Regions from separate parts of the Luteibacter sp. 1214 genome, predicted to be linked through region 4. Evidence: riboswitches for the same ligand, from Rfam matches in the RefSeq annotation. Region 4 holds a riboswitch; each other region holds the start of a gene.
The links. A riboswitch is a leader RNA that binds a small molecule or an ion and turns the genes downstream of it on or off. The one in region 4 is predicted to bind cobalamin.
Positions count from the first base shown of each region.

Region 1: it holds a riboswitch for cobalamin, as region 4 does, so the genes downstream of both, J2X57_RS15195 (ribonucleoside-diphosphate reductase subunit alpha) here and metE (5-methyltetrahydropteroyltriglutamate--homocysteine S-methyltransferase) in region 4, are expected to answer to the same signal.
Region 2: it holds a riboswitch for cobalamin, as region 4 does, so the genes downstream of both, J2X57_RS18260 (TonB-dependent receptor) here and metE (5-methyltetrahydropteroyltriglutamate--homocysteine S-methyltransferase) in region 4, are expected to answer to the same signal.
Region 3: it holds a riboswitch for cobalamin, as region 4 does, so the genes downstream of both, btuB (TonB-dependent vitamin B12 receptor) here and metE (5-methyltetrahydropteroyltriglutamate--homocysteine S-methyltransferase) in region 4, are expected to answer to the same signal.

Region 1 covers NZ_JAVDSQ010000006.1:265,197-273,073, reverse strand. Annotated here, with positions in the region: gene J2X57_RS15215 (aldo/keto reductase) at 1-73, opposite strand, end outside; gene J2X57_RS15210 (MerR family transcriptional regulator) at 70-549, opposite strand; gene J2X57_RS15205 (acyl-CoA thioesterase) at 597-992, opposite strand; gene J2X57_RS15200 (ribonucleotide-diphosphate reductase subunit beta) at 1,047-2,075, opposite strand; gene J2X57_RS15195 (ribonucleoside-diphosphate reductase subunit alpha) at 2,228-4,744, opposite strand; cobalamin riboswitch at 4,901-5,112, opposite strand; gene J2X57_RS15190 (response regulator) at 5,307-7,877, shown strand, end outside.
Region 2 covers NZ_JAVDSQ010000010.1:106,541-114,417, forward strand. Annotated here, with positions in the region: gene J2X57_RS18255 (efflux RND transporter permease subunit) at 1-713, opposite strand, end outside; gene J2X57_RS18260 (TonB-dependent receptor) at 919-2,814, opposite strand; cobalamin riboswitch at 2,969-3,200, opposite strand; gene nagA (N-acetylglucosamine-6-phosphate deacetylase) at 3,233-4,384, opposite strand; gene J2X57_RS18270 (SIS domain-containing protein) at 4,407-5,441, opposite strand; gene J2X57_RS18275 (GntR family transcriptional regulator) at 5,455-6,207, opposite strand; gene zwf (glucose-6-phosphate dehydrogenase) at 6,445-7,877, shown strand, end outside.
Region 3 covers NZ_JAVDSQ010000006.1:220,200-228,076, reverse strand. Annotated here, with positions in the region: gene J2X57_RS15050 (histidine kinase) at 1-258, shown strand, start outside; gene J2X57_RS15045 (LytTR family DNA-binding domain-containing protein) at 255-971, shown strand; partial or broken gene J2X57_RS15040 (acyltransferase) at 1,056-2,132, shown strand; cobalamin riboswitch at 2,156-2,391, shown strand; gene btuB (TonB-dependent vitamin B12 receptor) at 2,514-4,391, shown strand; gene J2X57_RS15030 (hypothetical protein) at 4,420-5,001, shown strand; gene cobO (cob(I)yrinic acid a,c-diamide adenosyltransferase) at 5,028-5,630, shown strand; gene J2X57_RS15020 (cobyrinate a,c-diamide synthase) at 5,627-6,916, shown strand; gene cbiB (adenosylcobinamide-phosphate synthase CbiB) at 6,931-7,821, shown strand; gene cobD (threonine-phosphate decarboxylase CobD) at 7,814-7,877, shown strand, end outside.
Region 4 covers NZ_JAVDSQ010000002.1:114,838-122,714, reverse strand. Annotated here, with positions in the region: gene metK (methionine adenosyltransferase) at 75-1,295, opposite strand; gene metE (5-methyltetrahydropteroyltriglutamate--homocysteine S-methyltransferase) at 1,570-3,861, opposite strand; cobalamin riboswitch at 4,056-4,273, opposite strand; gene J2X57_RS05140 (glycosyltransferase) at 4,364-5,665, shown strand; gene J2X57_RS05135 (aldo/keto reductase) at 5,687-6,667, opposite strand; gene J2X57_RS05130 (membrane-bound PQQ-dependent dehydrogenase, glucose/quinate/shikimate family) at 6,805-7,877, shown strand, end outside.

The DNA of each region.
Region 1 (7,877 bases), on a different contig from region 4:
CGCTCATGCCCATGCAGCCGAGGCCCTGAGCCGATACGTCCGGGCCGTTCTTACCGAGTTTGCGTGTCTTCATGCCTGTTTCCTGCGCGGGGAGGTGGGGGCCTTTTCGCGGGGCCGCGCCGTGGGCGGCGGGGGCGCCGTCACGGCGGGAGGCGCCGGTTCAGGGAATGACACACCTTCCTCGCCATACGCGGAGCGGTACATGGCGATCTTCTTGTCCAGCCGCGCGATCGTCTCGGTCAGGGTGACCAGTTCGTCGCGCAGAAAAGCGGCGTGGCGTGCCAGCAGGTCGCCGCGCAGGCGGATGCTGTCGGGCGTCTCACCCTGGCGGCGCAGCTCGGAATACTCCTGCAGCGTACGCATCGACATGCCGGTGGCGCGCATGTGGACGACGAAACGCAGCAGGGCGAGCTCGTGCTCGCCGTATACCCGCTGGCCGCTGCGGCGCGGCACCGGGTCGATCAGGCCGATCTGCTCGTAATAACGCAGGGTATGGACGGTCAGGCCGGTCGCCAGGGCGGCCTCGGCGATGGTCAGGTAGGTGGTCATGCCGAAAGCCTACGCCTTCGAGTGCGCTCTAGGTCAAGCGCCTCTTTTTATGCGGCTGCGGGCAGCGGCTGCACGGGTGTCGGCTTGTACTCGCTGTCCAGCGCGATCATCGTGAACGTACCCCGCGTGCACAGCTCGCGCGCGCCGGTGATCAGATCCTCGGTGTACATCGCCACGTCGATCTTCATCGACGTACGGCCCACCGAAATCACCGTGGCGATCAGCTCGACCATCTGGCCTTTGCGGACGGGCACGTGGAAGTCGACCTGCTCCGAACGGGCGGTGACGACGATCTGGCGGGAGTAACGCGAGGCCGCCAGAAAGGCGGCCTTATCCATCCACGCCAGCGCCTGGCCGCCGAACAGCGTGCCGAGGTGGTTGGTGTGGTCGGGGAAGACGATTTCGAGGACGCGAGCCTCGGTGGGGCGGTCGATAGCGGTCATGGGGGACGAGTCCTGTTGCAGTGCAGCATGCATCATACAGGGTCCCCCGTTCCCTCAGAACGACTGGTCGAACGCGACCTCGCCCTGCACGCCGACCTGGTACGACGACACGCGCCGCTCGAAGAAGTTGGTCAGTTCCTGCACGTCCTGCAGGTCCATGAAGTCGAACGGATTCTTCGAGCCATACTTCTTGGGCATGTCCAGCTGGACCAGACGCTGGTCGGCGCAGTATTCGAGGTACTGGCGCATGTCGTTGACCGACAGGCCGGCCACGCCGCCCGAGAGCACGTCGGCGGCGAACTGGGTCTCGCAGGCGATGGCGTCCTCGAGCATCGCTTCGACTTCCTGGCGCATCTGGTCGTCGAAGAGGTCCGGCTCCTGCTCGCGCACGGTGCGCACGACCTCGAAGGCGAACGCCATGTGGCCGGACTCGTCGCGGAACACCCAGTTGGTGCCCGAAGCCAGGCCGTGCAGCAGCCCGCGCGAACGCAGGTAGTACACGTAAGCGAAGGCGGCGAAGAAGAACAGACCTTCGATGCACGCGGCGAAGCAGATCAGGTTGAGCAGGAACTGGCGACGGTGCTCGCGCGTCTCGAGACGGTTGAGGTTCTGGATCGAGTCGATCCACTTGAAGCAGAACTCACCCTTCTGACGGATCGACGGGATGCTCTCGATCGCGGCGAAGGCCTTGTTGCGCTCGGCCGGTTCCGGAATGTAGGTGTCCAGCAGCGTGAGGTAGAACTGCACGTGCAGCGCTTCTTCGTACAGCTGGCGCGAAAGGTACATGCGCGCTTCGGGCGAGTTCACGTGCTGGTACAGATTGAGTACCAGGTTGTTCGACACGATGGTGTCGCCGGTGGCGAAGAACGCGACCAGACGATGGATCAGGTGACGGTCCGCATCCGACATCTTCGACTTCAGGTCGGTGGTGTCGAGCGAGAAATCCACTTCTTCCACGGTCCAGGTGTTGCGGATCGCCGCGCGATACATCTCGTAGAACTGCGGGTATTTCATCGGCCGCAGGGTCAGCTCGAAGCCGGGATCGAGAATATGGGTATCGCGGGTGACGGGAGAAGCGGACATCGGGCTACCTCGAATTAATTACGTGTAGGAGCGCGCCCTGCGCGCGAAAAACCAACGAAGCGGCGATACTGGAACGTTTGGCGCAGGCAGCGGCTTCGCGCGCGGGGCGCGCTCCTACAGGGGTGCTGCGCCCCTGTAGGGGCGCGTTGCTTTTATTGGCAGGCTTCGCAGTACTCGGGGTTCTCGAGCGAGCAGAACACCGCGGCTTCGGCCTGTTCCTGCGCATCGGCGACCGGAGCGGCCGGCGTGGGCAGCGAGGCCGACGACGAGCTCACCGTGGTCTTGGCGATGCGGGTGGCGGGACGCGAACGCAGGTAATACGTCGTCTTGATGCCCGACTTCCACGCGTACATGTACATCGAGGAAAGCTGACCGATGTTCGGGTTTTCCATGAACAGGTTCAGCGACTGGCTCTGGTCGATGTACGCACCACGCGCGGCGGCGAGATCGATCAGTGCCTTCTGCGGCAGCTCCCACGTCGTGCGGTAGACCTCGCGCAGCGCGGCCGGAATCGCGGCGATGCCCTGCACCGAACCTTCGGCGAGCTTGATCTGATCGCGCACGTCGGCGGTCCACAGGCCCAGCGTCTTCAGCTCATCGACCAGATAACGGTTGACGACGAGGAAGTCGCCCGAGAGCGTCTCGCGCTTGAACAGGTTGGACACCTGCGGCTCGATGCACTCGTAGCAGCCGGCGATCGAAGCGATCGTGGCGGTCGGAGCGATGGCGATGACCAGCGAATTGCGCAGGCCCTTGGCCTTGATCTTCTCGCGCAGCTCGGCCCAGCGGCCCTCTACGCCGGTCGGCGTGGCCGCCGGCCAGTAGTCGAACTGAAGCTCGCCGTTGGCGGCGCGGGTTTCGTCGAAGCCCGGGTGGGCACCGTCGCGCTCGGCGATCTCGTTGGACATCGACAGCGCGTGGAAATAGATCTCTTCCTGGATGCGCGTGGACAGCTTGCGCGCTTCTTCGGAGTCGAAGGGCAGGCGCAGCTTGAAGAACACGTCCTGCAGGCCCATCACGCCCAGACCCACCGGACGCCACTTCATGTTGGCCGTCTTCGCCGTGGCGATCGGGTAGAAGTTGAGGTCGATGACGCGGTTGAGCTGACGCACGGCGGTGCGCACCGTGGTACCGAGCTTCTCGTAGTCGAACTGACCGTCCACCACGTGCCGGGCCAGGTTGACCGAGCCGAGGTTGCACACGGCGGTCTCGCCCTCGGAGGTGACTTCAAGGATCTCGGTGCACAGGTTGGACAGGTGAATGACGTTTTCCGGACGCGCGGTCTGGTTGCTCGTGGCGTTCGAGCGGTCCTTGAAGGTCATCCAGCCGTTGCCGGTCTGTGCCAGCGAGCGCAGCATGCGGGCGTACAGCTCGCGCGCCTTGATCGACTTGGCGGCCAGGCCCTCGGCCTCGGCCTTCTCATAGGCGGCCTCGAACGTCGCGCCCCAGGTGTCGACGAAGTGCGGCACGATCTTCGGATCGAACAGCGACCAGTCGCCGTCGGTCTCCACGCGGCGCATGAAGAGGTCGGGCACCCAGTTGGCCAGGTTGAGGTTGTGCGTACGGCGCGCGTCGTCGCCGGTGTTCTCACGCAGCTCGAGGAATTCCTCGATGTCGGCGTGCCAGGACTCGAGGTACACGCAGGCGGCGCCCTTGCGCTTGCCACCCTGGTTCACCGCGGCGACCGAGGCGTCCAGCGTCTTCAGCCAGGGCACGAGGCCGTTGGAATGACCGTTGGTGCCCTTGATCAGCGAACCGCGCGAACGGATGCGCGAGTAAGCCAGGCCGATACCGCCGGCGAACTTGGACAGCTGGGCCACGTCGCCGTACTTGGCGTAGATCGACTCCAGGGCATCCTGCGGCGAGTCCAGCAGGAAGCACGACGACAGCTGCTCGTGCGCCGTACCGGCATTGAACAGGGTCGGCGAGCTGGCCAGGTATTCCAGCGACGACAGCATGCGATACAGCTCGAGCGTCTCGGCCACGTCGTTGCCGCCGAGCGCGCAGGCGATGCGCATGAAGAAGTACTGCGGCGTTTCGATGACGAAGCGCTTCGTCGGGTGACGCAGCAGGTAGCGGTCATAAACCGTGCGCAGGCCGAAGTACTCGAAGCGGCGCGAACCGGTCGTGTCGATGGCGTCGTTGAGCTTGCGCGCATTGACCTGGACGAAGTCACGCAGACGCTCGTTGAGGATGCCCAGGTCGAAACCGGTGGAGATCGACTGCGAGAACGACTGGATGTCCTGACCGGATACTTCCTTGTCGACGAAGGCGGCGAGCAGGCGTGCGGCCAGCTGGCCGTACTCCGGTTCCTCGGCGGTGAGCGCCGCGGCGGTACGGATCGACAGCTGGTCGAGTTCCTGCGTGGTGGCGCCATCGTAGAGTCCGCCGATGGTCTTCAGGGCGACGCGCATGGGGTCGACCGCGAACAGGCCGTCGGCGCTGCGGGTCACCGCGCGCACGATCTTGTTCACGTCGACGACTTCCTGGCCGCCGTTGCGCTTGGTGACGCGCATCTGGCCAGGGTTGTGCGGGGGCGTCAGCGCGAACGCCGGCGGCGGGTCGTTGCGGTAGCCGGCGGCAGGCGCCTTGTCCGTGGTGTTATTGGCGGAGACGGCGGCATCGGCCGTCTCGGTGCGCTCGCGCGCGGAAGAATCCATCGTGGTCATTGTCTTGGCTCGCCCCAGGTTCTATCACCCGTTCCCGGTCGGCTGGCTCGTGAGGGATGGGGCTGATGCGGGAAACGGCCGGGGACGGAGCGCGCCGCGAAGGGGCTCCGGTCCGCGACGTGCTTCCCCGCGGAAGCCGTCACCACTATCGAGGCCGCCCGGGCACCGATTGCTGGCAGGTCTTCGGACTCATGGACATGGACCTTTCGGTCCGCCTACCCGTCGCTTCCCAGCCCCTGAAGGACCAGTGCATTGAACGGGATCGTTTCCATTTACCGCTGCGGGGCAGTTCCGGATTCGCACCGGATTCCCTATTAAGTCCGACGGGCAGTCGCGCCTCTCCGGACACCAACGGGACACACCATATAGGCGGGGGGTGGCAGCGTCAACACAAGATGTAGGGTGTCGCCGCTATGTGCTTGATCCGCCGCAAGTGATTTTTTGCAACCCCTTTCCCGCCCCGCGACGAAGAGGACCATGAGGGTTTTGTGAAGATCGTCTACACAAAGCGCATGACCTCTAACCGATAACATCTGCGATCCCTCATAGGATCGCTCGCTAGATGACCTTGACGTTCGCGCTGCAGGAACATGCCCTGGTCACCGATGCGTTCGACGCGCTGCCCTTCGGCTTCACCGCCGTCACGGCGGATGGCGAGCTCCTGTATGCCAATGCCTGGATGACGGCACGCCTCCGCGACGCGGGTGCGTGCCGCTTTCTGACCTGGTGGAATGAGGAAAGCCGGTCTCGCCTCGAGACCGCCTTGTCGCTTGCTGACGCCGGGGGCGTCCGAGAGCTGGCCCTGGGCTCCGTGGAGGGCGCCACCTGGCGGGTCTCGATCGAGCCGTGGCGCGCATCGGCGCTGGGCCAGGCGTCCTTCGTCGTGAGCATCCGCCCGCTGTCCGGGCAGACCGAGGCCGCGCGCACCATCGAAGAGCGTCGTGTGGCGCTGATCGAGGTCAGCGACATCCTCCGCGAAGTCGAAGATCCCGCCGAGATCGCCTACCGCGTGGCCGAGGTACTCGGCCGCGCGCTTCATGTCAGCCGTGCGGGCTATGGCTCGGTGGACACGATCGCGGAGACCATCACGATCGAGCGCGACTGGAACGCGCCGGGCATCGTCACGATCGCCGGTGTCCTCAACTTCCGTGAATACGGCTCCTACATCGACGATATCAAGGCCGGCCGTACCGCGGTCGTGTCCGACGCGTACAAGGACCCGCGCACGATCCATACGGCGGATGCGCTGGCGTCGATCAGCGCCACCTCGTTCATCAACATGCCGGTGACCGAGCGTGGCGGCACGGTGGCGCTGCTCTATCTGAACCACGAAAGCCCGCGTGAGTGGCCGGAAGAAGAGATCGACTTCGTCCGCGAGGTCGCCCATCGCACGCGCGTCGCGGTGGAGCGCCGTCGCGCCGAGGCCGAGCTGCTCGAGTTCGCGCACAGTCTGGAGCGTCAGGTCGCCGAACGTACGCTGGAACGCGACCGCATCTGGCGCCTGTCGAGCGACATCCTCGTCGTCGCCGACACCGACACCCGCCTGCTCTCGGTCAACCCGGCGTGGACCGCGATTCTCGGCTGGAGCGAGCGCGACACCATCGGCCGCTCCTATCTGGACTTCGTGCATCCGGACGACACCGGGCGCACTGGTGAGGAAACCGAGCAGCTGGCCGACGGTGTGGCTACGCTCCGTTTCGAGAACCGCTACCGCACCGCGGACGGTGGCTTCCGGCACCTGTCCTGGCGGGCGGTCCCGAGTGAGGGCATGATCTTCGCCGTGGCGCGTGACGTCACCAGCGAGCGCGCACGCGACGCTGAACTGGATGCCGCCCAGGAACAGCTGCGCCAGGCGCAGAAGATGGATGCGATAGGCAACCTGACCGGTGGCGTCGCGCACGATTTCAATAACCTCCTGCAAGTCATCAGCGGCAATCTGCAGCTGCTTGGCGCGGATGTGTCGGGCAACGAGCGGGCCGAACGGCGTGTCGCCAATGCGATGGCCGGCGTCACGCGTGGCTCCAAGCTGGCCGCCCAGTTGCTCGCGTTCGGTCGGCGTCAGCCCCTCGCCCCCAAGGTCGTCAACATCGGTCGCTTCATCCGCGACATGGACGAACTGTTGCGCCGCGCGCTCGGTGAGGCCATCGAGGTCGAGACCGTCATCGCCGGTGGCTTGTGGAACACGCTGGTCGATCCGTCCAATGTCGAGAACGCGCTGCTGAATCTCGCGATCAATGCACGCGACGCGATGCACGGGCAGGGCAAGCTCACCATCGAAGCCGGTAACGCCTTGCTCGACGAGGCCTATGCCACAGCACACGGCGACCTGCGTCCGGGCCAGTACGTCATGCTCGCCGTGACCGATACCGGTACCGGTATTCCGCACGACATCCTCGACAAGGTGTTCGATCCCTTCTTCACGACCAAGCCGGAAGGGCGTGGAACGGGCCTTGGCCTTTCGATGGTCTACGGCTTCGTCAAACAGTCCGGCGGCCACGTCAAGATGTATAGCGAGGCCGGTGAAGGCACGACGGTCAAGATCTACCTGCCGCGTTCGACGCAGAGCGAAGATCGCGTGGTAGCCATCGAGGAGGAAGCGGTGCGCGGCGGTGACGAGACGATCCTCGTCGCCGAAGACGATGAAGCCGTGCGCGAGACCGTCGTGGGCATGCTGGGTGAACTCGGCTATCGCGTGCTCAAGGCGCGTGACGCGGAGAGCGCCCTGTCGATCATCGAAAGTGGCATCGCCATCGACCTGCTGTTTACCGACGTGGTCATGCCCGGTCCGCTGCGCAGTCCGCAGCTGGCGCGCAAAGCCGTCGAGCGCCAGCCGGGGATCGCCGTGTTGTTCACCTCGGGCTACACGGAGAACGCCATCGTCCACGGTGGCCGTCTCGACGAAGGCGTTGAACTGCTCAGCAAGCCGTACACGCGCGAGCAGCTGGCACGGCGTGTGCGTCAGTTGTTGAGCTCGCGCGTCCCGCGCACGATCGCCGAAACGGTATCGGCACCCGCTGCCGGTTCCTCAGCGTCGTCTTCTGCCGCGCTGCGTCCTTTGCGTGTCCTCGTCCTGGAGGACGATGCGCTGATCCGCATGTCCATCGCGGAGATGCTGGAAAGCCGCGGGCACACG
Region 2 (7,877 bases), on a different contig from region 4:
GCGTCGCGAATGCTGTCGTTCGCGACGACCGTCATCTGTGCCTTGCCGTCGGACAGCAGGCCCTGCGGCGAGGTCACGTTGGCGGCGTGCAGCGCATTGGACACATCGTTGGCGGTGAGTCCCTTGGACGACAACGCGCGGGTATCCAGCTCCACGCGTACGGCGTGCGGGGTCCCGCCGAAGACCTGTACGCGCGACACGCCATCGATCTGCGCCACGGCGGGCCGGATCAGGGTGTCGACGACGTCGTAGAGCTTGTCCGGCGGCAGCGACTTCGAGGTGAACGACACCAGCAGAACGGGAATCTGGCCGGTGTCGAACTTGAAGTACTGCGGCGGGCTGGGCATTCCGGCCGGCAGGTCGGCGGCGGACGCGTTGATCGCAGCCTGCACGTCACGGGCGGCGGCATCGGTGGAGCGGTCCATGCTGAAACGGAGGCGGACGAAGCCGCTGCCTTCCGAGCTGTTGGAATACATCTGGTCCACGCCCGGGATCTGACCGAGGTGGCGCTCCAGGGGGGCGATGATGGTCGAGGCCATCGTCTGCGCGTTCGCACCGGGCATCTGCGTCTGGATGAAGACGGCGGGCACTTCGATGGACGGCAGGGCCGCCACGCCGAGCAGCATGTAGGCGATGGAGCCGCACAGCACGAGCCCCGCCGCAAGCAGCGAGGTTCCGATCGGCCGGCGAATGAAAGGTGCAAAAACGTTCACGACACTTCCTGTGATCGCGGGAAGCATACCCGCGCCCGGGGACTTTATGACGTCCGCGCCGGTCCGTGGCGTGTGCCTTTAGTGGGGGCCCTGCCGGAAGGCAGGGGTGCGGCGTTTGCCCGAACCCGGCGCCAGGGGTAGGAGCGCGCCTGCGCGCGATGCCGTGAAACATCGCGCGCAGGGCGCGCTCCTACACGGTGCTCCCTCAGCGTACGGGCGAGAACCGCACGGTCACATAGTAGGTCCGCCCCAGCTGGTTGTAATACGCCGCCGTCTCGTACCGCTTGTCCGCCACGTTCGCGACCCGGCCCTGCACGCTCCAGGCATCGTCCATGTGCCAGGTGGCACGCAGATCCGCGGTCGTGTAGCCGCCCAGACGCGTCGTGTTGGCCGCATCGTCGTAGCTGTAACCCGAGGCGTAGACCGAGCCACCCAGCGTCAACGCGCCCAGGTCCTTGTCCAGATCCACGCGACCGGTGCGACGCGGACGGCGGGCCAGCAGGTTGTCCTTCTCGAACCCGCTGTCCCGGTCCAGCGGCTGCTGCAGCGTCAGGTAGCCGCGCACGTGCCAGCCATCGACGTCCGCGCCCACCTGGCCTTCAAGGCCGCGCAGGCGGGCCTTGCTGACGTTGACCGGCAGGAAGTTCGCGTCGTAGCCGATCAGGTCGTCGACCTGGCTCTGGTAGGCGTTGACGGCCCAGTTCCAGATGCCCGGACGACCCGACAGGCCGATCTCGGCGGTGCGCGACTTCTCCGGCTTGAGGTTCACCGTGGGCACGCCGTACGGGTAGTACTCGTCGTTGAAGGTCGGCGCGTGGAAGGCGGTGCCATAAGAGGCCGTGACCTTCATGCCGTTGTCGAAACGGAAGCCATAGGCAGCCGAGCCGGTCGTGTGGTTGCCGAACTGGGTGTTGTGGTCGTGGCGGGCCGACAGCTGGATCTCATGCGGGCCGAACACGCCCTGGTAGAGCGCGAACACGCCCGTGTTGTTGCGGGTGTCCTTGAGATAATCCGTGTCGCTGCTCAGCTTTTCCTGCTGGTAGTCGACGCCGGCGCTCAGCGTCTGGCCCGGGGCCAGCGTGAAGTCGTTCTGCCAGGAACCCTGATTGCGCTTAGAGTACAGATATCCCACGCGCAGCTTGTCGGCACCGGTGACGTAGTTGAAGTCCGCGTCGTAATAGCCCTTGTTGGCGCCATTGAGGTAGTTGTCGGCGCGGTCCTGGTTCTGCCCCAGACTGACCGACATGCGCCACGCGGACAGCACGTCGAAAGCCAGCTTCGCGCCGGCGACCTGCTGCGAGCGTCGGGTCAGGTTCTGGTAGTCGCCGTCGTATTCGATATCGCCTTTGCTGCGCAGCCAGCTGCCGGTGAGCTCGGTGCCGTCGTCCCAGCGGTAACCGCCCGACAGCGCGCCGTTGTAAGTGCGATAGGCGTCATGGTCCGGCTCGTCGGTGAAGCAGCCCTTGAACGCCGTGCCCGCGCCGATGCGGCAGGCGTTGATGCCCGAGGTGTACTGGCCGCCGAGGCTGGCGTTGTACCAGCCGTGGGTCGTGCCGCCCGACACGCCGACCTGACCGGCGGTGTAGCCGTGGCTGCCGCCGGTGACCGAGAGGCTCGGGGTCGGCGCTTCGCCGGCCTGGCCGTGGCGGGTGAAGATCTGGATGACGCCGCCGATCGCGTCGGAGCCGTAAAGGCTCGAGCGCGGACCGCGGACGACCTCGATGTGGTCGATCTGCTCGACCGGCAGCTGCTCGTAAGCCGGCAGACCCGCGCCCACGGTACCCACGCGGACACCGTCCACGAGGACCAGCGTGTGCGAGGAGTTGCTGCCACGCATGAACAGCGAGGTCTGCTGGCCGATACCGCCGGTGTTGGCCATGACCACACCGGGCAGCCCGGCGAGCAGGTCCTGGACGTTACGCGGCTGCAGACGCTCGATGTCTTCGTGGGTGATCACGGTCACCGGGGCGAGTACCTCGTCCAGCGGCGTGGCCGTGCGGGTCGCGGTGACGATCACGGGATCGAGGGCGTCCGGGGCGTCGGCCGCGTGGGCAGCGGCGATCGACGACAGCAGGGCTGCCGCGAGCAGGGTCTTCTTCATGGAACGGTCTTCCTCCGCCGCATAGCGCGGCAATGCGTAGCTCAAAGGGCGCGCGAGGAGGACATACGGCGAACGGCACACGGGCGGAACCCGGATGACTGTCCGGATTCGCCCTCCGCGAATCGCCCGAAACGGGACGACGCCCCGGGATGGCTCACGGGGCGCGTCGTCGGGCCGGTCTCCGGACTCACGCCGTCCCCGAGGGGTGTCGGACCGGCGCCTTCCCGCTGTCGCAGTGGCTGAAGCCGTGTCCGAGGGGCCGTGACGACCCCGGGCGCTTACCGTTGCGGGGGCAGTGCCGGCCTTGCCGCAGAGGCGGCGCACCGGCTTCCCGTTTCATCCCCGTGGCGCGACGCCCCGGGGACACCCGAACCCCGCGACTTTAACCGGAGGGTGGGGCGCTGTCACGACCGCCCGATCAGCCCGCGGCGTAAACACGCTCGCCGCCGATCCAGGTTTCGATCACCGTATGGGTCTCGTCCATCACGACGAAGTCGGCGCGGTAACCGGCGGCGATATGACCGTGGGTGGCGCCGAGGCCGAGGAACGCGGCCGGATACGTCGACGCCATGCGCGCGGCCTCATCGTAGGCTACGCCGACCATGTCGACCGTGTTGCGCACCGCCGTGGCCATGTCCAGCGCGGAGCCGGCCAGCGTGCCGTCCGCCGTCTGGCAGACGCCGTCGCGCACGGTGATGGTTTCGCCCTTGAGCACGAAGTTCGGATTGTCCGAGCCCACGGGCGGCATCGCGTCGGTGACCAGCATCATCTTCCGTGGCGCCTTCGCCGCGATGGCGACACGCAGCGAGGTCGGGTGCACGTGGTGGCCGTCGACGATCAGACCGCACCAGCTGGCCTGGTCTTCGAGCGCGGCACCGACGACGCCGGGCTCGCGGCTGGTGAAGGGTGTCATCGCGTTGAACAGATGTGTGAAGCCGCGCACGCCCGTCGCCAGTGCATGGCGCGTGGTCTCGTAGTCGGCAGCCGTGTGGCCCGCGGCTACGATGACGCCGTTGGCGACCAGCTGCTGGAGTACTTCCGCGGAAGCGCGCTCGGGGGCCAGCGTCAGCAGGGTCACGCCGCCGTGGCGCCGCGCGACCATCGCGACATCGTCGGCATCGGCGATGCGAAACTTGGCCGGGTCGTGCACGCCCTTGCGTTCAGGGGCGATGAAGGGACCTTCCAGATGGATGCCGAGCACGCCCGGCACGCCCTGGGCGACGGCGTCGTTCACGGCATCGATGGCCTTCGCCATGACCTCCGCGTCGTCACTGATCAGCGTGGGCAGGAAACCCGTGGTGCCGAATCTCGCGTGTGCCTCGCCGATCGTGCGGATCGCGTCGACCGTGGGTGCATCGTTGAACAACACGCCGCCCCCGCCGTTGACCTGGCAGTCGATGAAGCCGGGCAGCAAGGTGCGACCACCAAGGTCATGGCGCTCCGCCGCGCGCACGCGCGGATCGGACGGCAGCGCCAGTCCGGTTATCTTTCCATCGTCGACCAGCACGGCAAAGCCGCTCTGGAATCCGTTGTCGGTAAGCACGCGGCCGTTGACGAGGGCGAGAGTCATGGCGATTCCTTGAGGGTGACGGTCAGACGGTCTCGGTGACTTTATTCAGGTGCGGCGGCACGTCGGGATTGAAGCCGCGCTTCAGCGCGAGCGCCGCCGTGGCGCGGTAGAAGCTCTGCACCGTGATCAGCGGCGCGGCGATCGGTGCGGTGGCGACCAGCGGCAGCACACCCTCACCCGTCGCACCCGGCGCGGCGATCCAGACATTGGCGCCACGCTTGCGGAACTCGGCGGCGACATCGAGCACGCCCGGGAGCGTGTCGTCGTTCTGCGCGAAGAACAGCACCGGGAAGTCCGGGCCGACCAGCGCCATCGGGCCGTGTTTCACTTCGGCCGCGCTGAAGGCTTCGGCATGCAGGCCGCAGGTTTCCTTGAACTTGAGCGCCGCTTCCAGCGCACCGGCGAAGCCGAAGCCACGACCGACCACGAACAGGTTGTGCGCGTCGACGAGGCCTTCCGTCAGCGACGACCAGTCGGCATCCCAGCCCTGGCGCAGCTGCGCGGGCAACGCGGCCAGGGCGTCGGCGATCTCGGCCTTGCCACTCCACCGGGCGGCGATATGCAGAATCGCGAACAGCGCGCCGAGGTAGCTCTTGGTCGCGGCGACGCTGGTTTCCGGGCCCGCGTGCAGCGGGACGACCACGTCCGCGACGTCCGCCAGCGGCGAGTCGGTCACGTTGACCAGCGCCACGACGTACGCACCGGCCTTCTTCGCGGCCTCGGCGTTGCGGACCAGATCCGGACTCTTGCCCGACTGGGATACGGCGACGTAAAGCGCGCCATCGAGGCGCTGCGCGGCGTGGTAAATCGAGGTGACCGACGGCGAGGCCGAGGCGGTGACGACGCCCAGCTGCGTTTCGAACACGTACTTCGCGTACATCGCCGCGTGATCCGAACTGCCACGGGCGCAGGTGATCACCATGCGCGGCGGGTTCGCGCGCAGGCGCTCGGCAAGGGCGCCGATCACGGCTTCGTTAAGGGCAAGCTGCCGCTCGACGACCTCGGCGGTCTCGTGCGCTTCGCGGTACATCAGGGTGTCTTGCGGCTGGATCGTCATGAAGAAGGGTCCGTCAGTCGCTCTGCAGTTCGGCGACGAAGTCGTAGATGTCCCCGCGATACCAGGAACATGTGAACTCGACGATGCGGCCGTCGTCGAGGAAGCTGCGCCGCTCGATATTCAGCCCGGCACTGCCGGCGCCGAGCCGGAGCAGCCGGGTCTGGGCAGGGCCCAGCACCACCGCGCGCAGGCGTTGCAACGCACGTCGCGGGCGGTTGCCCAGCGTGTCGAGCGCTTCGTACAGGGAGTCCTCGACCAGGCTGGGGTCGGGCAGCAGGTTGAGTGGCACCGCGCTGCGCTCGATCGCCAGCGGCTCGTCGCCCGCGTAGCGCAGGCGGTGCAGGCGGACCACCTGGGTGCCGGGCGAGAGATTCATCGCCATGGCTTCTTCCGGGGTGACCTCGCCGATGGCCCGCTCGAAGAACTCCGAGCGCGGATTGAGCCCGCGCGCGCGAAGATCCTCGGTGAAGCTGGTCATACGCGACAGCGGCTTGACGATGCGCTCGGACACGAAGGTGCCCGCGCCATGACGCTGGGTGAGCAGACCATCCTCGACCAGGCCGCCGATGGCCTTGCGCACGGTAACCCGGGACAGCGTGAGGGCCCTGGCCAGGTCCCGCTCACTGGGCAGTGCATGGCCGACCTGCACCTCGCCGTTTTCGATCACGTTGCGGATGGCGCGACGCAGGCGCATGTACGCCAGCGGCTGCCGCGCGGCCGGGTCGTACTGCAGGCGTTGGTATTCGGCGACGAGGGCGCTTTCCATGGTCGAGAAGATACCAATCAACGACCACTGCGGCAAGACTGTCCAAGCTCTCGAATACCAGTGAGCGATTCAAACGAGCGTTTGCACGATGCAAAGTCAGCCCGTAAACGTTTTTGCGGCGTCATCGCCTGATATCGCGACGGAAAACGCCGCCTTGAGTGGTACGGGGCTGGTATGACCTGGTATGTCACTGGTACGATCCGTCGGCATACCCATCGATCCCAGCAGGCCACTGTCGTGAGCGCTCATCTCCTCCCGATCGAACCTTTCGATCTGGTCATTTTCGGCGGCACCGGCGACCTCGCCGTCCGCAAGCTTCTTCCCGCGCTGTTCCATCGCTTCGTGGACGGCCAGATCCAGCCCAGCAGCCGCCTCATCGGCGTGGCCCGCGAGGCCCTCGACGATGCGGGCTACCGCGACCTGGTCCGCTCCTCGGTCGAGAAAGGCGTGTCCCACGTGGCTCCGGCCCAGCTGGACGCGTTCATCCAGATGGTTTCCTACCGCTCGCTCGACGCGCGCAAGGAAGAAGGCTGGGATGAATTCGCCGCGCTGATGCAGCAGCAGGCGCAGCACATCCGCGTGTTCTACCTGTCGACCGCGCCGGACATCTTCACCGACATCTGCCAGCGCCTCGGGTCGCTCGGTCTCAACGGCGAGCGCTCGCGCGTGGTGCTGGAGAAGCCGATCGGTCGCGATCTGGAAAGCGCCAACGCGATCAACGACGCGGTGGCCCGGGTCTTCAACGAGTCGCAGACCTACCGGATCGATCATTACCTCGGCAAGGAAACGGTGCAGAACCTGCTGGCGCTGCGCTTCGGCAACGCCCTGTTCGAGCCGCTGTGGAATGCCCAGCACATCGACCACGTGCAGATCACCGTCGCCGAGACGGTCGGCGTCGGTCATCGCGCGGGCTACTACGATCGTGCCGGCGCGCTGCGCGACATGGTCCAGAACCATATCCTGCAGCTGGTCTGCATGCTCGCCATGGAGCCGCCCTCGTCGCTGGCGCCCGATGCCGTGCGTGACGAAAAACTCAAAGTGCTGCGTTCGCTGCGCCCGATCAACGCCAGCAACGCCGGCAACCTCACCGTGCGCGGGCAGTACCGCGCTGGTGCGGCCGAAGGTCAGGGCGTCCCGGGCTATCTCGACGAACTCGGCAGCGACCAGTCCAGGACCGAAACCTTCGTCGCCCTCAAGGCGGAGATCGGTAACTGGCGCTGGGCGGGCGTGCCGTTCTACCTGCGCACCGGCAAGCGCCTCCCTAACCGGGTCTCGGAGATCGTGGTCACGTTCCGCGCGTTGCCGCATTCCATCTTCGATCCCACCAACGGTCCGCTGCTGCCCAACCGCCTGACGCTGCGCCTGCAGCCGGACGAGGGCGTCAAGCTGTGGCTGACCATCAAGCATCCGGGTCCGGGTGGCCTGCGCCTGCGCCACGTGCCGCTCGACATGAGTTTCGCGGCGGCGTTCGGCGTGCAGCAGCCCGATGCCTACGAGCGGCTGATCCTCGACGTCGTGCGTGGTAACCCGACCCTGTTCATGCGCCGCGACGAAGTCGAGGCCGCATGGAACTGGGCCGGTCCCATCCTCGAAGCCTGGGAGGGCAGCGGCGATACGCCGAAGCCGTACACCGCGGGTACCTGGGGTCCGAGCGCCGCCGTGGCGCTCAT
Region 3 (7,877 bases), on a different contig from region 4:
ATCGCACCCCGCCGTGAGGGCGGCCGGATCGACATTCGTGTCGAGCGTGACGGAGGAACACTTCGCGTGTGGGTCGATAACGATCGCTTCGACGGGCCTTCAGCAGGAGGGCAGGGCGTGGGTCTGACGAATGTATGTGCCCGCCTCGATGTGCTCTATCCCGGCAATCACCTGCTGGAAGCTGGCCCTCGCGGCGATCGGTGGCGCACGGCGGTCACCTTGCCCGTGCGCTCTGCCGTCATGCGGACAACCGCATGATTCGCATCGCCGTCGTCGATGACGAGCCCCTCGCTCGCAGGGGCGTGCAGGTCCGCCTTAATGCGGAGCCCGACGTTATCGTCGTCGCCGAGGCGGTGGATGGTCAGGCGCTGGCCGCCATGCGTCGAACCGATGTGGATCTCGCGATCGTCGATGTCCAGATGCCTGGCCTGACCGGTATCGATGCCCTGGCGGCCATACCGCCTCCCGACCGACCGTTGGCGATCCTGTTGACCGCGCACGACAGCTTCGCTCTCCGTGCCTTTGAACTGGGCGCGGTGGATTACCTGCTGAAGCCCATCGATGATGAACGCTTCGCCGAAGCGATTGAACGGGCTCGTCGACAACTCGGCAGGGCGGTGACCACGACAACGAGGCAGGCCGAACGCTTCGCCATTCGCATCGGCGCCCGCATTCACTACGTCGCTGCGGACGAGGTCGAGTGGATCGAGGCCGACGGCGATTACGCGGCGCTGCATGTACGCGGCGAACGGTATCTGCTCCGCGAAACCCTGCATACGCTGTCCAGGCGACTTGACCCGCTGCGCTTTCTCCGGGTGCACCGCTCGGCCATCGTTCGGGTGGATCAGGTCGCCGAACTCCTGCCACGGTCCAACCGCGACGCGGTGGTTCGATTGAAAGATGGTGCGACGCTGCGCGCAAGTCGTACCTATATCGATGCCCTGCTCGCCGCGTTGCACCGCGGGCAATGAGCGCGCCCGCGAATCGCCATAAACGCGCCGTGCATCCGCCCGGACGCGCCCGCACATTGACGTGACACCCAGGGGATCCCACGCATGAACCGCACTCCCGGCCTCGACACGCTGCGCGCGATCGCCATCGCCTGGGTGATGTTGTTTCACAGTTATCTGGTCGGCGGCCTCGGCGAGGGCTTCAGCAAGCTGGAATGGTCGGGGTGGATGGGCGTCGACCTGTTCTTCGTGCTGAGCGGCTACCTCATCGGCACGCAGGTGCTGAAGTCCCTGAAGACCACCGGAAGACTCGATTTCCCTGGCTTCTACCGGCGCCGTTTCGTACGGATATTTCCTGCGTTCATCGTCGTGCTGGCGATGTATGCGTTATGGCCGGCATGGCGAGAAACGCCGGGTATGCAGCCGTTGTGGCAATTTCCGACGTTTACCTTCAACCTGTTGTTCGACAACGGCGACAACTATGCGTTCTCCCACGTGTGGTCGCTATGCGTGGAAGAACACTTCTATCTCGTCTTTCCCTTGCTGGCCTTCGCGCTGACGCGCAAACCCGCTCTGTGGAAGTTCATCACCGTATGCGTCGCGGTGGTCGCCGGCGGCCTCCTGTTGCGGGCGTGGCTGTGGTCCGATTTGCTGGGACCGGCTCGTGATACGGACATCAGTGCGGGCCTGCTCTATCTCCGTTACCTCTATTACCCCACGTGGTCGCGCCTGGATGGGCTCGTCGCCGGTGTCGCCCTGGCGGCGTGCGGGGTGTATCGCCCGCAGTGGATGGCATGGATCCATGCGCGCGCGGGCTGGGTGCTCGGCGCCGCCACCGTTCTCCTTGGCGTCTGTCTGGTCCTTTTCGACGGTGCACGCCCCCTGTTCTGGCCCTGCGTCATCGGCTACCCCCTGCTGTCGCTGGCGATGGGTGGCTTCGTCGCCGCCTTCAGCGGCCCGACCGTCTTCGCAAGGCTGCGGGTGCCCGGTGCCGGATGGCTGGCCGCCGCTTCGTACAGCCTCTATCTCTGCCACAAAGGCGTTTTTCATCTGACGGAGGGGCTGCTCGGTGACGGTCTGGCCGGTCATCGCTTCGTCCGTTTCGCCATCTATGCGTCCGCGACCCTGGCTGGCGGTGCGCTGCTTCACTATGGTGTCGAGCGCCCGTTCCTGCGCTGGCGCGACCGCCGCGTTCATGCTTCGGATACACTACCGCCGCCCAAGGTGATTCCCGGCGTCGCAGCCGGGGATTGAAACGGGAATCCGGTGACCCGCGCGATCCACGAGGTCCGCGTCATTCCGGAGCTGCCCCCGCAACGGTAGGCGAGCCAAAGGTCTGCATGAAGCCACTGTGCCCCGAAAGGCATGGGAAGGCGCCGACCGGCAGGGATTCTCCCTGCGCTCGCAAGCCCGGAGACCGGCCTTCGAGGTAACACCGGACAGGCGGAGGGCCATGTCGTGGGTGGCCGGCCGGCCTTCCGCCATCGGCGCTCCCCGCTACCGTCTCCCTGTCTCTCGCCATTCATGCCGCGCGGATGGGCGCGGTAGTGCAGGAGTCACCACGTGTCGCTTCGTATTTCCACCCTCGCGGTCGCCATCGCGATGGCATGCCTCGTTCCCGCCGCGGCCTTCGCCGATGACACCTCCACCGACCTCGACAAGGTGGTGGTCACCGCGAGCCGGACCGAGCAGACCCAGGCGCAGGTGCTGTCCGCCTCCACGGTGATCGACCGTGCCGGGATCGAGCGGCTGCAGCCGCGCTCGCTGGCCGACCTGCTGCGTGCGACGCCCGGTGTGTCCATCGCCAATAACGGCGGCCCGGGCAAGTCGACCTCCGTCTTCATGCGCGGCACCGAGTCCGACCACGTCCTCGTGCTGATCGATGGCGTGAAGGTGGGTTCAGCGACCTCCGGTACGGCGGCCTTCCAGGATATTCCGGTCGACCAGATCGAGCGCATCGAAATCGTCCGTGGCCCGTTTTCCAGCCTCTATGGCTCGGACGCGCTGGGTGGCGTCATCCAGATCTTTACCCGTCGCCCGGAAGGCAGCTTCGTGCCGAACTTCTCCATCGGTGGCGGCAGCTACGACACCTTGCGCGGCTCGGCCGGCTTCAGCGGACGCGGCTCGAACGGCTGGTACGCGGTGGAAGCGAACCACGACCAGACCGACGGCATCAACGCATGCCGCGGCCGCCCCAGCCCGGGCGGCGGCGGTTGCTACACCTACGAGCCGGACAAGGACGGTTACCGCAACAATGCGCTGTCGCTGAAGGGCGGATGGCGCTTCGACGAGCAGTGGGACGCCGACGTCAATGCCATGCGCACCGAAGGCGCCAACCATTACGACGGCACCAGCAGCAACTTCGCCGACTCGTCGACGCAGGTCGTTGGCGGCCGTCTGCGCTATACACCGTCGAAGGACGTGAAGTTCACCCTCAACCTCGGTCGCAGCGGTGACTTCTCGACCGACCACGAGAACGGCGTCTACGCCGATACGTTCAACACGCATCGCGACGTCGCCTCGGCGCAGGCGGACCTCGGTCATGTCGGTGGGGACGCAGGCCAGACCACGCTCGGTTACGACTGGCAGCGCGATCGCGTCGTCGGCAGCACCGACTACTTCGTCGATGCGCGTCGCAACCACGCGATTTTCGGCCAGTGGTTGCAGGCATTCGGCGACAGCTCGATCCAGGCCAGTCTGCGCCGTGACGAGAACAGCCAGTTCGGCGGCAAGACCACCGGCAGCCTGCAGTACGGCTACATGCTGACGAAGGACCTGCGTGTCACCGGCAGCTACGGCACCGCGTTCAAGGCACCGACGTTCAACGACCTGTACTACCCCGACTACGGCAATCCGGACCTCCGCCCGGAAACTTCCCGCAACTGGGAGCTGGGGCTGCGCGGTACGCCCACGTGGGGTAACTGGTCGATCAATGCCTTCCAGAATCACATCGACAACCTGATCGTCTTCGACTCGAGCCTGACCGGTCCGCTGTTCCCGTTTGGTGGCGCGAACAATATCGACCGCGCACGGATCCGTGGCGTGGAGCTGGCAGCCGACACCACCGTCGCCGACTGGCACCTCTCGGGTAACGCGACGTGGCTGCAGCCGGAAGACGATAGCGACGACGACAGCAAGGGCAACCTGTTGCCACGACGTGCCCGCCGCACCGCGAATATCGACGTCGACCGCTCGTTCGGCGCGCTGAGCGTCGGTGCCAGTGTGTTCGCCTCGGGCTATCGCTATGACGACTCGACCAACCTGCACCGACTGGGTGGCTACGCGCTGACCGATCTGCGCATCGCGTACGCCTTCGCGCCGGCGTGGTCGGTGGAGCTGGCCGGCAAGAATGTCTTCGATCGCCACTACGAGACCGCGCGTTACTTCAATCAGCTGGGTCGCAACTACATGCTCACGTTCCGCTACCAGCCCCGCTCGTAATCCGTCCCCCCGTACGAGGTACGCCCCGATGAAACCCCTGTCACGTCCGTTGTTTGTCGCCATGTCGGCATGGTTCGCGCTGATCATGATCGCCACGCGTTTTCATCACTTCGGCGATGTACTCCATCTTCCCGACGCGTCGATGGCGTTGTTCTTCCTCGGGGGTATCTACCTGCGAAAGCACCTGGCCTTCGTGGCCTTCGTCGTCCTGGCGGTGCTGATCGACTGGGTTTCGATCAGCTACGCGGGCGTGAGCGACTTCTGCATCACGGTGGCCTATTCGTTCATGCCGCTGGCGTACGCCGTGCTCTGGTACGGCGGCCGCCTGGTGGCACCGCGTTTCGACGGTTCACTGGCATCGCATGCGATGGTATTCGCGGCATTGCTGGTCTGCGCCACGGTCTCGTACGCCATATCCAATGGTGCGTTCTACTGGCTGGGTGGCCGTTACACCGATACCAACATGACCCAGTACGTCCAGCGCTTCATGCAATGGGCGCCGCTCTTCGTGCGTGCCGCCGCGGCGTATGTGCTGGTGGCTCAGGTGGTCCAGGCGGCGGTCTGGCGCTTCGCACCGCGGGCACGGGACGCCCGTACCACTCACGCATGAGCGGCGACACCACGCCATGGAGTGAAATGGACGAGGAGGCTCGTCATCGCGACCGCATGCGCCGGAAGAAGGAGCTGATCGACCGGCGTATCGCGAAAGCGACCATCGATCGCGGCGTGCTCGTGGTCAACACCGGCAACGGCAAGGGAAAGAGCTCGTCCGGATTCGGTATGCTGGCGCGGTCGCTCGGCCATGGCTTTCGTTGTGGCGTCGTCCAGTTCATCAAGGGCAGTTTTTCCACCGGCGAGGAGGCATTCTTCCGCATGTACGAAGACGGTGCGCTCGATTACCACGTGATGGGCGAAGGCTATACGTGGGAGACACAGGACAAGGCGCGCGACATCGCGGCGGCCATGGCCGCGTGGGATGTCGCCGAGCGCATGCTCGCCGACCCGGCATACGATTTCATCCTGCTCGACGAGCTGAACATCGCGCTGGTGAAGCAATACATCCCGCTCGATCGCGTGCTCGACGCCTGCCGGGCGCGGCCCGAACGACAGCATGTGGTGATCACGGGCCGTGGCGCGCCGGATGCGCTCGTCGAACTGGCGGATACCGTGACCGAGATGCGCGTGGTGAAACACGCCTATCAGGCGGGTATCCGCGCGCAGAAGGGCGTGGAACTGTGAGCCGTTCGTGTCCCGCGCTGCTGGTCTCGGCACCTGCGTCGGGGCAGGGCAAGACCAGTGTGACGGCGGCGCTGGCGCGTGCGCATGCGCGTGCCGGCCGCCGGGTCCGCGTCTTCAAGACCGGACCCGATTTTCTCGACCCGATGATCCTCCAGCGCGCAGCCGGCGCTCCGGTTTACCAGCTCGACACCTGGATGGGTGGCGAAGACGACGTTCGCGCGCGACTCCATGCCGCGGCGGAGGAGGCGGACCTGATCCTCATCGAGGGCGTGATGGGGCTGTTCGACGGGCGCCCGTCGAGCGCGGATCTGGCCCAGCGGTTCGGTTTGCCCGTTCTCGCCGTGATCGATGGCAGTGCCATGGCGCAGACGTTCGGTGCGCTGGCGCATGGACTGGCCAGTTATCGCGACGGGCTCATCGTGCACGGCGTGATCGCCAACCGTGTTGGCAGCGCGTATCACGCCACCTTGCTGCGCGAGAGTTTGCCGCCTGCGCTTACCTGGTACGGCGCGCTCCCGCGCGATGCGGCCATGGGTCTGCCGGAGCGGCATCTCGGCCTCGTGTCCGCCGCGGAGCTGGCGGATCTCGACGCGCGGCTGGATGCGCTGGCCGACGCGTTGCCCGCCGAGGCGGTGGGCCAGCTGCCACCCCCGGTCGTTTTCCAGCCACCGGTCGACCGACATTCCACGCGGCGGCTGGACGGCCGCCGCATCGCCATCGCCTGCGACGAAGCATTCGCTTTCGTGTACCCGGCCAATCTCGACGTGCTGCGTGACGCCGGCGCGGAGCTGATCTTCTTCAGTCCGCTGGCGGGCGACGCCTTGCCCCCATGCGATGCGATCTGGCTTCCGGGAGGCTACCCTGAATTGCACCTCGACACGCTGGCGAGCCGTGACGATCTGCGCCGCGATCTGCACGCGCATGTCGATGCCGGACGCCCCCTGCTGGCGGAGTGCGGCGGTCTGCTCTATGCCCTCGACCGGCTTACCGACACGCATGGCCATGCAGCCGGCATGGCGGGGCTGATCGCCGGAGACGCGACGATGCAGCCGCGCATGGCGGCGCTCGGCATGCAGTCGGTGGACCTGCCCGAAGGGATCCTGCGCGGTCATTCGTTTCACTATGCGACGGCGACGATCGCCGCCACGGCTCTGGCGGTGGCGAGCAACCCGAATGGCGGGCCCACCGCCGAGGCGGTCTACCGCCGTGGGCGCATGACCGCCAGCTTCGTGCACTTTTATTTCCCATCGAATATCGACGCCGCGCTGCGTCTTTTCCTGCTGTGACCACCGCCTTCGCGATGCTCGCGGCGCTGCTGCTCGATGCATGGTGGGGCGAGCCACGACGCGCGCATCCGCTGGTCGGCTTCGGCCATCTCGCTCAATGGATCGAGCGACAGCTTTATGCCGGTCGCCGCCCCCGGGGCGTCCTGGCCTGGTGCCTGGCGGTGCTTCCGCTGGTCGGACTGCTCGCGCTGATCCGATACGGGATGCCCGCCGCGCCCGGGTTTGTCATCGATACGGTGGTGCTGTATCTCGCCGTGGGTCGGCGCAGCCTCGCGGAGCACGCGTCGCCCGTCGCCGATGCGCTGAGCGCGGCCGATATCGGTGCGGCGCGGCAGGCGGTCGGTCGAATGGTCAGCCGCGATACGGAGGCCCTGGATGCCTCGCGTGTGGCCGCCGCCGCGACGGAATCCGTCCTCGAGAACGGCCACGACGCCGTCTTCGGTGCGCTGTTCTGGTTTCTGTTGCTGGGCGCGCCGGGCGTGCTGTTGTTCCGTCTGGCGAATACGCTGGATGCGATGTGGGGCTACCGGACGCCGCGCTACCTGCGCTTCGGCTGGGCGGCGGCGCGTATCGACGACGTGCTCGGGTTCATCCCCGCAAGGCTCACCGCGCTGACATATGCACTGGCGGGCGAATTCACGACGGCACGTCGTTGCTGGGCGACGCAGGCACCGTTGTGGGACAGCCCCAACGCCGGCCCGGTGATGGCCGCCGGTGCGGGTGCACTCAACGTCCGACTGGGTGGGCCCGCGCCATACCACGGTCAGTGGGAAGACCGTCCTGTCCTCGGTACCGGGGATGCGCCCGACGCCACCTCGATACGACGCGCCCTGCGTCTCGTCGATCGGGGCGTAGCGATCTGGATCGGTCTCGCACTCGTGGCTGGAGTAGCCGCTCATGCTTGAGCACGGTGGACGTCTGGCTCGTGCGGTGACACAGCACGGCATCCCACGCGAGCACT
Region 4 (7,877 bases):
GGCAACTTTCTGAAGTTCCTGAACGAAAACGGACGCCCGAAGGCGCCCGTTTCCTATCGCATGTCGCACAAAACTTACTTGCGGCGAGCAACCGTCGCGCCGAGGCCGGCGGCGTCGCGCAGCACGTCAGCCTTGTCGGTCTTCTCCCAGGAGAACGCCGTGAACGTGTTGCCGTTCTTGTCGGTGACGTCGTACGGCTTGCGGCCGAAGTGACCGTTGGAGGCGGTCGGCTGGTACATCGGGTGGACCAGATCGAGCATCTGGATGATGCCGTACGGGCGCAGGTCGAAATGCTTGCGGATCAGCTTCTCGATCTTCTCGTCGGGAATCTTGCCGGTGCCGAAGGTCGTCACCGAGATCGAGGTCGGCTCGGCAACGCCGATGGCGTAGCTGACCTGGATTTCGCAACGGTCGGCGAGGCCGGCCGCGACGATGTTCTTGGCGACGTAGCGCGCGGCATAGGCAGCCGAACGGTCGACCTTGGACGGATCCTTGCCCGAGAACGCGCCACCACCGTGACGGGCCCAGCCGCCGTAGGTGTCGACGATGATCTTACGGCCGGTCAGGCCGCAGTCGCCCACCGGTCCGCCGATGACGAACTTGCCGGTCGGGTTGATGTGGAACTTGGTGCCCTTGTGCAGGAGCTTCGCCGGCAGCACGGGCTTGAGGATCAGCTCGCGCACGCCTTCGATCAGGTCCTTCTGCTTGACGTCCGGATCGTGCTGGGTGGAGAGCACGACGGCGTCGATGGCGACGGCTTCGCCGTTCTCGTAGCGCAGGGTGACCTGGCTCTTGGCGTCCGGGCGAAGCCACGGCAGCGGCGAGTTCTTCTTCTTGCGGACCTTGGTCTGCTGCTCGACGAGACGATGCGCGTAGTGGATCGCCGCCGGCATGTACTCGGTGGTTTCGTTGGTCGCATAGCCGAACATCAGGCCCTGGTCGCCAGCGCCCTGTTCTTCCGGCTTCTTGCGGTCCACGCCCTGGTTGATGTCAGGCGACTGCTTGCCGATCAGGTTGAGAACGCCGCAGGTCTCGCCGTCGAACCCGACTTCCGAGGAGTCGTAGCCGATGTCGAGGATGACCTTACGGGTCAGCGCTTCCAGATCGATCCAGGCGCTGGTGGTGATCTCACCCGCGACGATGGCGACACCGGTCTTCACCAGCGTCTCGCAGGCCACGCGCGCACGCGGGTCCTGGGCCAGGATGGCGTCCAGAACGGCGTCGGAGATCTGGTCGGCGATTTTGTCCGGATGGCCTTCGGAGACCGACTCGGAGGTGAAGAGGAAATTGCTCATCGAGGGTATATATCCTTCTTTACGGATAAAGAGATAAATGGGGCGCGCCATGATACACGCCCCGTCGCCGGTTTGCAGCGGCAAGGGTACCCCCGGCGGGTGACGATTGCATGGATGTTCAGCGCGGGAAGGGGTAGGAGGGGGTTGGGAGGGGGTTGCCGCCCGCTCTGTCGGCTTTTCGCGCGCGGGGCGCGCTCCTATGACAGCCGCCGTGTAGGAGCGCGCCCCGCGCGCGAAAGGCCAACAGCGCGGGGACACGGTGCCCCTTTTTCCGTCAGGCCACCTCCGCCAGTCGTTCGCGGGCCGCCCGGGCCACGGCCACCATCCCGGTCAGGGCCTCAGCTACCTCGGGCCAGCCGCGGGTCTTCAAGCCGCAATCGGGATTGACCCAGAGCTGGTCCGGACGAAGCACCTGGAGCGCCCGGGACAGCAGATCGGCCATTTCCTCCTTGCCGGGCACGCGCGGGGAGTGAATGTCGTAGACGCCGGGTCCGATCCCGTTCGGGTAACGGAACCGTGTGAAGGCGTCCAGCAGCTCCATCCGCGAGCGGCTGGTCTCGATCGAGATCACGTCCGCGTCCATCGCGGCGACCGCCTCGATGATGTCGTTGAACTCCGAGTAGCACATGTGGGTATGGATCTGGGTCGAGTCGCTGACGCCACCCGCGGTGATCCGGAATGCGTCGACCGCCCAGTCCAGATAGGCGGCCCAGTCACCCCGGCGCAGCGGCAGGCCTTCGCGCAGCGCCGGCTCGTCGATCTGCACGATGCCGATGCCGGCTTTCTCGAGATCGTGGACCTCGTCACGCAAAGCCAGGGCGATCTGTCGGCACACCTCTGCACGCGGGAGATCGTCACGTACGAACGACCACTGCAGCATCGTCACCGGACCGGTTAGCATGCCCTTCATCGGCCTGGCGGTCAGGGACTGGGCGTATGCGGACCAGGCGACGGTCATCGCGGCGGGACGCGCCACGTCACCGAAGACGATCGGCGGCTTGACGCAGCGCGAGCCGTAACTCTGCACCCAGCCCAGAGACGTGAACGCGTAGCCTTGCAGCTGTTCGCCGAAGTACTCGACCATGTCGTTGCGCTCGGGCTCGCCGTGCACGAGGACATCGAGGCCCGCTTCTTCCTGAAACGTCACGGCGCGCCGCACCTCCTCGCGAAGCACGGCCGTATAAGCCTCGTCGTCTAGCTTGCCCGAGCGATGCGCGGCACGTGCAAGGCGTAGTTCCGTGGTCTGCGGAAACGAGCCGATGGTGGTGGTCGGCAGGTCGGGCAGGCCGAAGCGCTGCTTCTGCACATTCGCGCGAAACGCGTAGGCCGAGCGGCGCTTTCCGAACTGGGGCGTCAGTCCACGTACGCGCGCCCGCACGTCGGCGCGCAGCACGTCGGGAGAAAGCAGTCGCGCCTCCACTGTCGCATGCTGACGCGAGAGCGCGAGCTGCGCCGTCTCGTCGCCGACGGCGGCATCGGCATAGCGTCGCAGTTCGACGATCTTCTGCCGCGCGAACGACAGCCAGTCGCCGATCGAACCCGGCAGGTGCCTTTCTTCCGACGCATCGATGGGCACGTGCAGCAGCGAGCACGACGTCGACAGCCACAGACGCTCGTCGCCGAGGCGCTCGCGTGCGCGGGCGATGCGCGGCGCGATGGCGGACGGGTCGCTCAGCCAGATGTTGCGGCCGTCGAGCACGCCGGCGGACAGCACACGACCGGCGGGAAGCGCGTCAAGCACGGCATCCAGTTGCCCGGGCGCGCGCGCTAGATCGACATGTAGGCCGGCGACGGGCAACGACGCCGCCAGTTCGAGGTTGCCGCCGAGCTCGCCGAAATAGGTCGCGAGCAGAATGCGGCCACGCGACCGTTCACCGATGGCGGCATAAGCGCCGCGATAGGCCGCCTGCCAGTCCGGCTCGAGATCGAGCACGAGGGCCGGTTCGTCGACCTGGATCCAGTCGGCACCCGCGTCCGCGAGCGCATCGAGCAAACCGCGCCACGCCGGCAGCAACGCGTCGAGCAGCGCCAGAGGATCGCTGCCGTCGACGGTCTTGGCCAAACGGAGGAAGGTCAGCGGACCGAGGAGTACGGGGCGCGCCGCATGGCCGAGGGTGACGGCTTCACGATATTCCGCGACGACCTTGTCGGCACGCGTGGCAAACGACTGGCCCGCCTGCAGCTCGGGGACGATGTAGTGGTAGTTGGTGTCGAACCACTTGGTCATCTCCAGCGCGTGCAGGTCGACTTCGCCGTCCTGACGGCCGCGTGCCATGGCGAAATAGCCGGCCAGCGGATCGCGCTGATGGAGTGCACGGTAGCGCGGGGGAATGGCGTCGACCGCGACGGCGGCATCGAGCACATGGTCGTAAAGCGAGAAGTCGTTGACGGGAACGCTGTCGGCTCCCGCGTCGCGCGCGAGGCGCCAGTGGCGTTCGCGGAGCTGACGGGCGACGGTGAGCAGGTCGTCGGCGCTGGTTTCGCCCCTCCAGTGACTTTCGAGCGCTCGCTTCAGTTCGCGGCGTCGGCCGATGCGGGGAAAACCGGGGTAGGTAACGTGTGGCATGTGGATGATTCCTCTTCGTGGCAAAGAGGAGGGAAGGGCGGTTCGTCGCGGACGCACGTGCACTGCCACACGGAAGGTGCGGCAGCGTGAAGGCGTCATGCGGCTTGCCGTCGACCTTCGCCCCCGCGGGCGAACCGGACCCTCGCGCGAACGCGACGGCCCAGGTCGGGCAGGGCACACGCACCCATGACGGCACGCGCGCCCAGGCCGGCGGCAGGTCTTCGGGCTCGTGGATGTGGCACCTGGGTGCCGCCTTGCGTGTCGCTTCCCGGATCGCCATCGATCCAGTGCTGATGACGCGCTCGTCTCCACATACCGCTGCGGGGCAGCGCCGGATTCTCACCGGCTTCCCTCTTAGCTTTTATCCTTCTATTCGAATAGAGAGATAAAGACCGCTGGCGGCCCAGAGGTTAGCCCTACGGACGGGGCAGGTCAACGAGCCAGGCATGCATCGCGTCGACATGTCGCCCGCGACGATGCGCCAGGGCATCGGGAGTAAGGCATGGCGGCAAGGCACATCGTGATGGCGACGGTGGGATCGCAGGGTGACCTGTTTCCGTTCCTGTCCGTGGGGCGGGAGCTGGCGGCGCGGGGCCATCGGGTCACCATCGGTGCCCATGCGATTCATCGCGAGGCGGTGGCGGAGGCCGGGCTGAGGTTCGTCCTTGCCAGCGGGATCGCGGAGCCCGAGGACAAGGCCGCCTTCGCTGCCCGGGCGTTCCATCCGCTGCGCGGTCCGCGCTTCGTCGTACGTGACCTCGCCGCCGAGGATGTCGCCGCGAGCTACCGCGCGCTGGCGCCGGTATGTCTGGAGGCCGATGCGATCGTCACCTCGACGCTCGCCTTCGCCGGCCAGATTCTGGGCGAGACGACACGCGTGGCGTGGTTGTCCGCCGTCCTGTCGCCCGCGGTGTTCCTTTCCGCTTTCGATCCGCCGGCGACGGGCATGGCGCGACTCGACCGTTTCTTACGTGCGTCGCCGCGTCGTGGCGCCTGGGTGCGCCGGATCGGCGAGCGGGTGACCGCACCGTGGACACGTGCCGTGCGCAGCTTCCGGCAGTCGCTGGGTCTGGCGCCGGTGTCGGTGTGGGGCGATCCGTTTCATCGCGGACAGCACGCGCGCGATGGTGTGCTGGCGATGTATTCGCCGTTGCTGGGTCACGCGCCGCAGGATGCCCCGGCGCACAGCGTGGTCACTGGCTATTGCCGTTACTCGCCCTTCAACGAAACCCTTCCCCCGGAGCTGTCGGCGTTTCTCGACGCGGGTGACGCGCCGATCGTGTTTACGCTGGGATCGGCGGCGGTGCACGCGGGCGAGGCCTTCCTTCGCGAGAGCATGGCGGCGGCAGGCGCGCTCGGACGTCGTGCCGTCTTGCTCACCGGCTCGCCCGAGATGCGCGCGCGGTTGCCCGACACGTTGCCAGCCGGGGTGATGGCTGTGGAATACGCGTCACACGGTGCGCTGTTCCCGCGCGCTTCCGCGGTGGTACACCACGGGGGTGTCGGCACGACGCAGGAGAGTTTGCGCGCGGGGTGTCCGGCGCTCGTGGTGCCGCATGGCTTCGATCAGCCTGACAATGCGGCGCGTGTGCTTCGGCTGGGTGTGGGCGATGTATTGCCCGCTTCGCGTTACCGCGCTGACCGGGCGGCGGCGAAGCTGCGCGTCCTCCTGACTGACGAAGGCGTGGCCTTGCGCGCCCAGCGCGCGGCTGAAGTCATCCGGGCCGAGCGAGGCGCGTCGCTGGCCGCGGATGTGATCGAACAGGCGATGGCGCGGCGAGACCGCCGTATGGCAACAACATAGCCGAACTGCCGCAATCACCGCTTACTCGAACCCTGCGATCGCTCGCGGCGTATAAGCCTCCTCCAAAGCTGCCGTCTCTTCCTCGGTCAGCTCCAGATCGATCGCCGCCACCGCATCATCGAGATGCTGTGGCTTCGACGCCCCGACGATCGGCGCGGTCACGCCGTCACGATGCGCCACCCACGACAATGCCACCTGCGCACGAGGCACGCCACGCGCATCGGCCACCCTCTTCACCGCCGCGACGATGGCGCGATCCGAATCTTCCGTGGCGTTGTAAAGCGTGCCGCCGAAGACATCGCTCTTCTGCCGGTCGCTGCCTTCGTCCCAGTCGCGCGTCAGCCGTCCGCGTGCCAGCGGGCTCCATGGCAACACCGCGATGTGCTCGTCGATGCAGAACGGAATCATCTCGCGCTCTTCCTCGCGCTGCAGCAGGTTGTAGTGATCCTGCATGCTGACGAACTCGGTCCAGCCGTGCATCCGCGAGGTGTAAACCATCTGCGCGAACTGCCACGCATACATCGACGAGGCGCCGAGGTAGCGGACCTTGCCGGCCTTCACTACGTCATGCAGTGCCTCGAGCGTTTCCTCGATGGGCGTGGTCTGGTCGTAGCGATGGATCTGCAGCAGGTCGATGTAGTCGGTACCGAGGCGGGCCAGCGAATCGTCCACCGAATGGAAGATCGCCTTGCGCGACAGGCCGCCGCCGTTCGGTCCCTTGCGCCAGTGGAAGAAGGTCTTGGTGGCGATCACCACCTCGTCGCGTTTCGCAAAATCTTTCAGGGCACGTCCGACGATCTGTTCGGACGTGCCGTCGGAGTATGCGTTCGCCGTGTCGAAGAAGTTGATGCCCAGGTCCAGCGCCTTGCGAATGAAGGGCCGGCTCTGCTCTTCGTCCAGCGTCCAGGCGTGGTTTCCGCGGTCGGGAACGCCGTAAGTCATGCAACCGAGCACCAGCGGCGAGATATCCAGGCCGGTACGGCCGAGCTTGATGTAGCGCATGCGAAGACTCCATCGGGGGATGCCCCATTGTGACTGGCCGGATGTAGACGCTGCATATACCTGCCATGGCTATGATTTGCGCGAACCGCGGCTTCGACGCGACGCGCCCCTGCCGCGTCACCCACCGGAGTCATGAAATGCCGTCCACTCTTTATTCACGCAGGCCGCCCCGTATCACGGGCGTGGTCATAGCGCTTCTCGGTCTCTTTCTCGTGGGAGGCGGAGCGTGGCTCGCGGCTCTCGGAGGCTCGTTCTACTACCTCATCGCTGGCGCCGCGGTCGTAGCGACCGGCATCCTGCTCGTGCGCGGTTCGGCCAGCGCCCTCTGGCTCTATGCCGTGATCCTGCTCGGGACGGCCATCTGGGCGTTCACCGAGGTCGGGCTCGTGGGTTGGCAGCTGGAACCGCGACTGCTGGTTCCGGTGGTGCTCGGTATTTATCTCGTCATGCCCTGGGTACGTCGCAAGCTCACTCCCTCGGGCGGTGGCGCCTTCGCGGTGATCGTGGCCGTTATCGTCAGCGTCGGTCTCGGCGTGGCGGGTTTCATGCAGCCCGTCGGCACGCAGGGCGAAGCGGTCATCCGAAACATGGCGGATGGCCACGACGCCTCGGTGCCGGACAGCGACTGGCAGTTCTACGGCCGCACACCCAGGGGCGATCGCTTCTCGCCGCTGGACCAGATCAACGCGACCAACGTCAGGGACCTCAAGGTCGCCTGGACGGCACGGACGGGCGACACCATGCGTCCGGGTGAGGATCAGGGCGGTACCGACGCGGGTCACGAGTTCAACTTCGAAAACACCCCGATCAAGATCGGCGACACGCTTTACGTGTGTACGGGCCATAGCTGGGTGGTCGCCTTCGACGCCGCCACGGGTGCGAAGAAGTGGAGCTTCGATCCCAAAGCCAATACCGATGCGGACGTCTATCTGGCCTGTCGCGGCGTGGCGTATTACGAAGCGCCGCAGGGCACGCAGACCGATTGTCCGCGTCGCATCATCGCGCCGGTACTCGATGCCCGCGTGCTCGCGCTCAACGCCGATACCGGTAAGCCCTGCGAGGATTTCGGCGAGCACGGCTTCGTTTCGCTGACGCAGTATCTCGGCCATGTGCCGGCCGGCTTCCACTTCGTGACGTCGCCGCCGATGGTGCTGAAGGATCGCGTGATCCTCGGTGGCTGGGTCTACGACAATCAGGCGGAAGGCGAGCC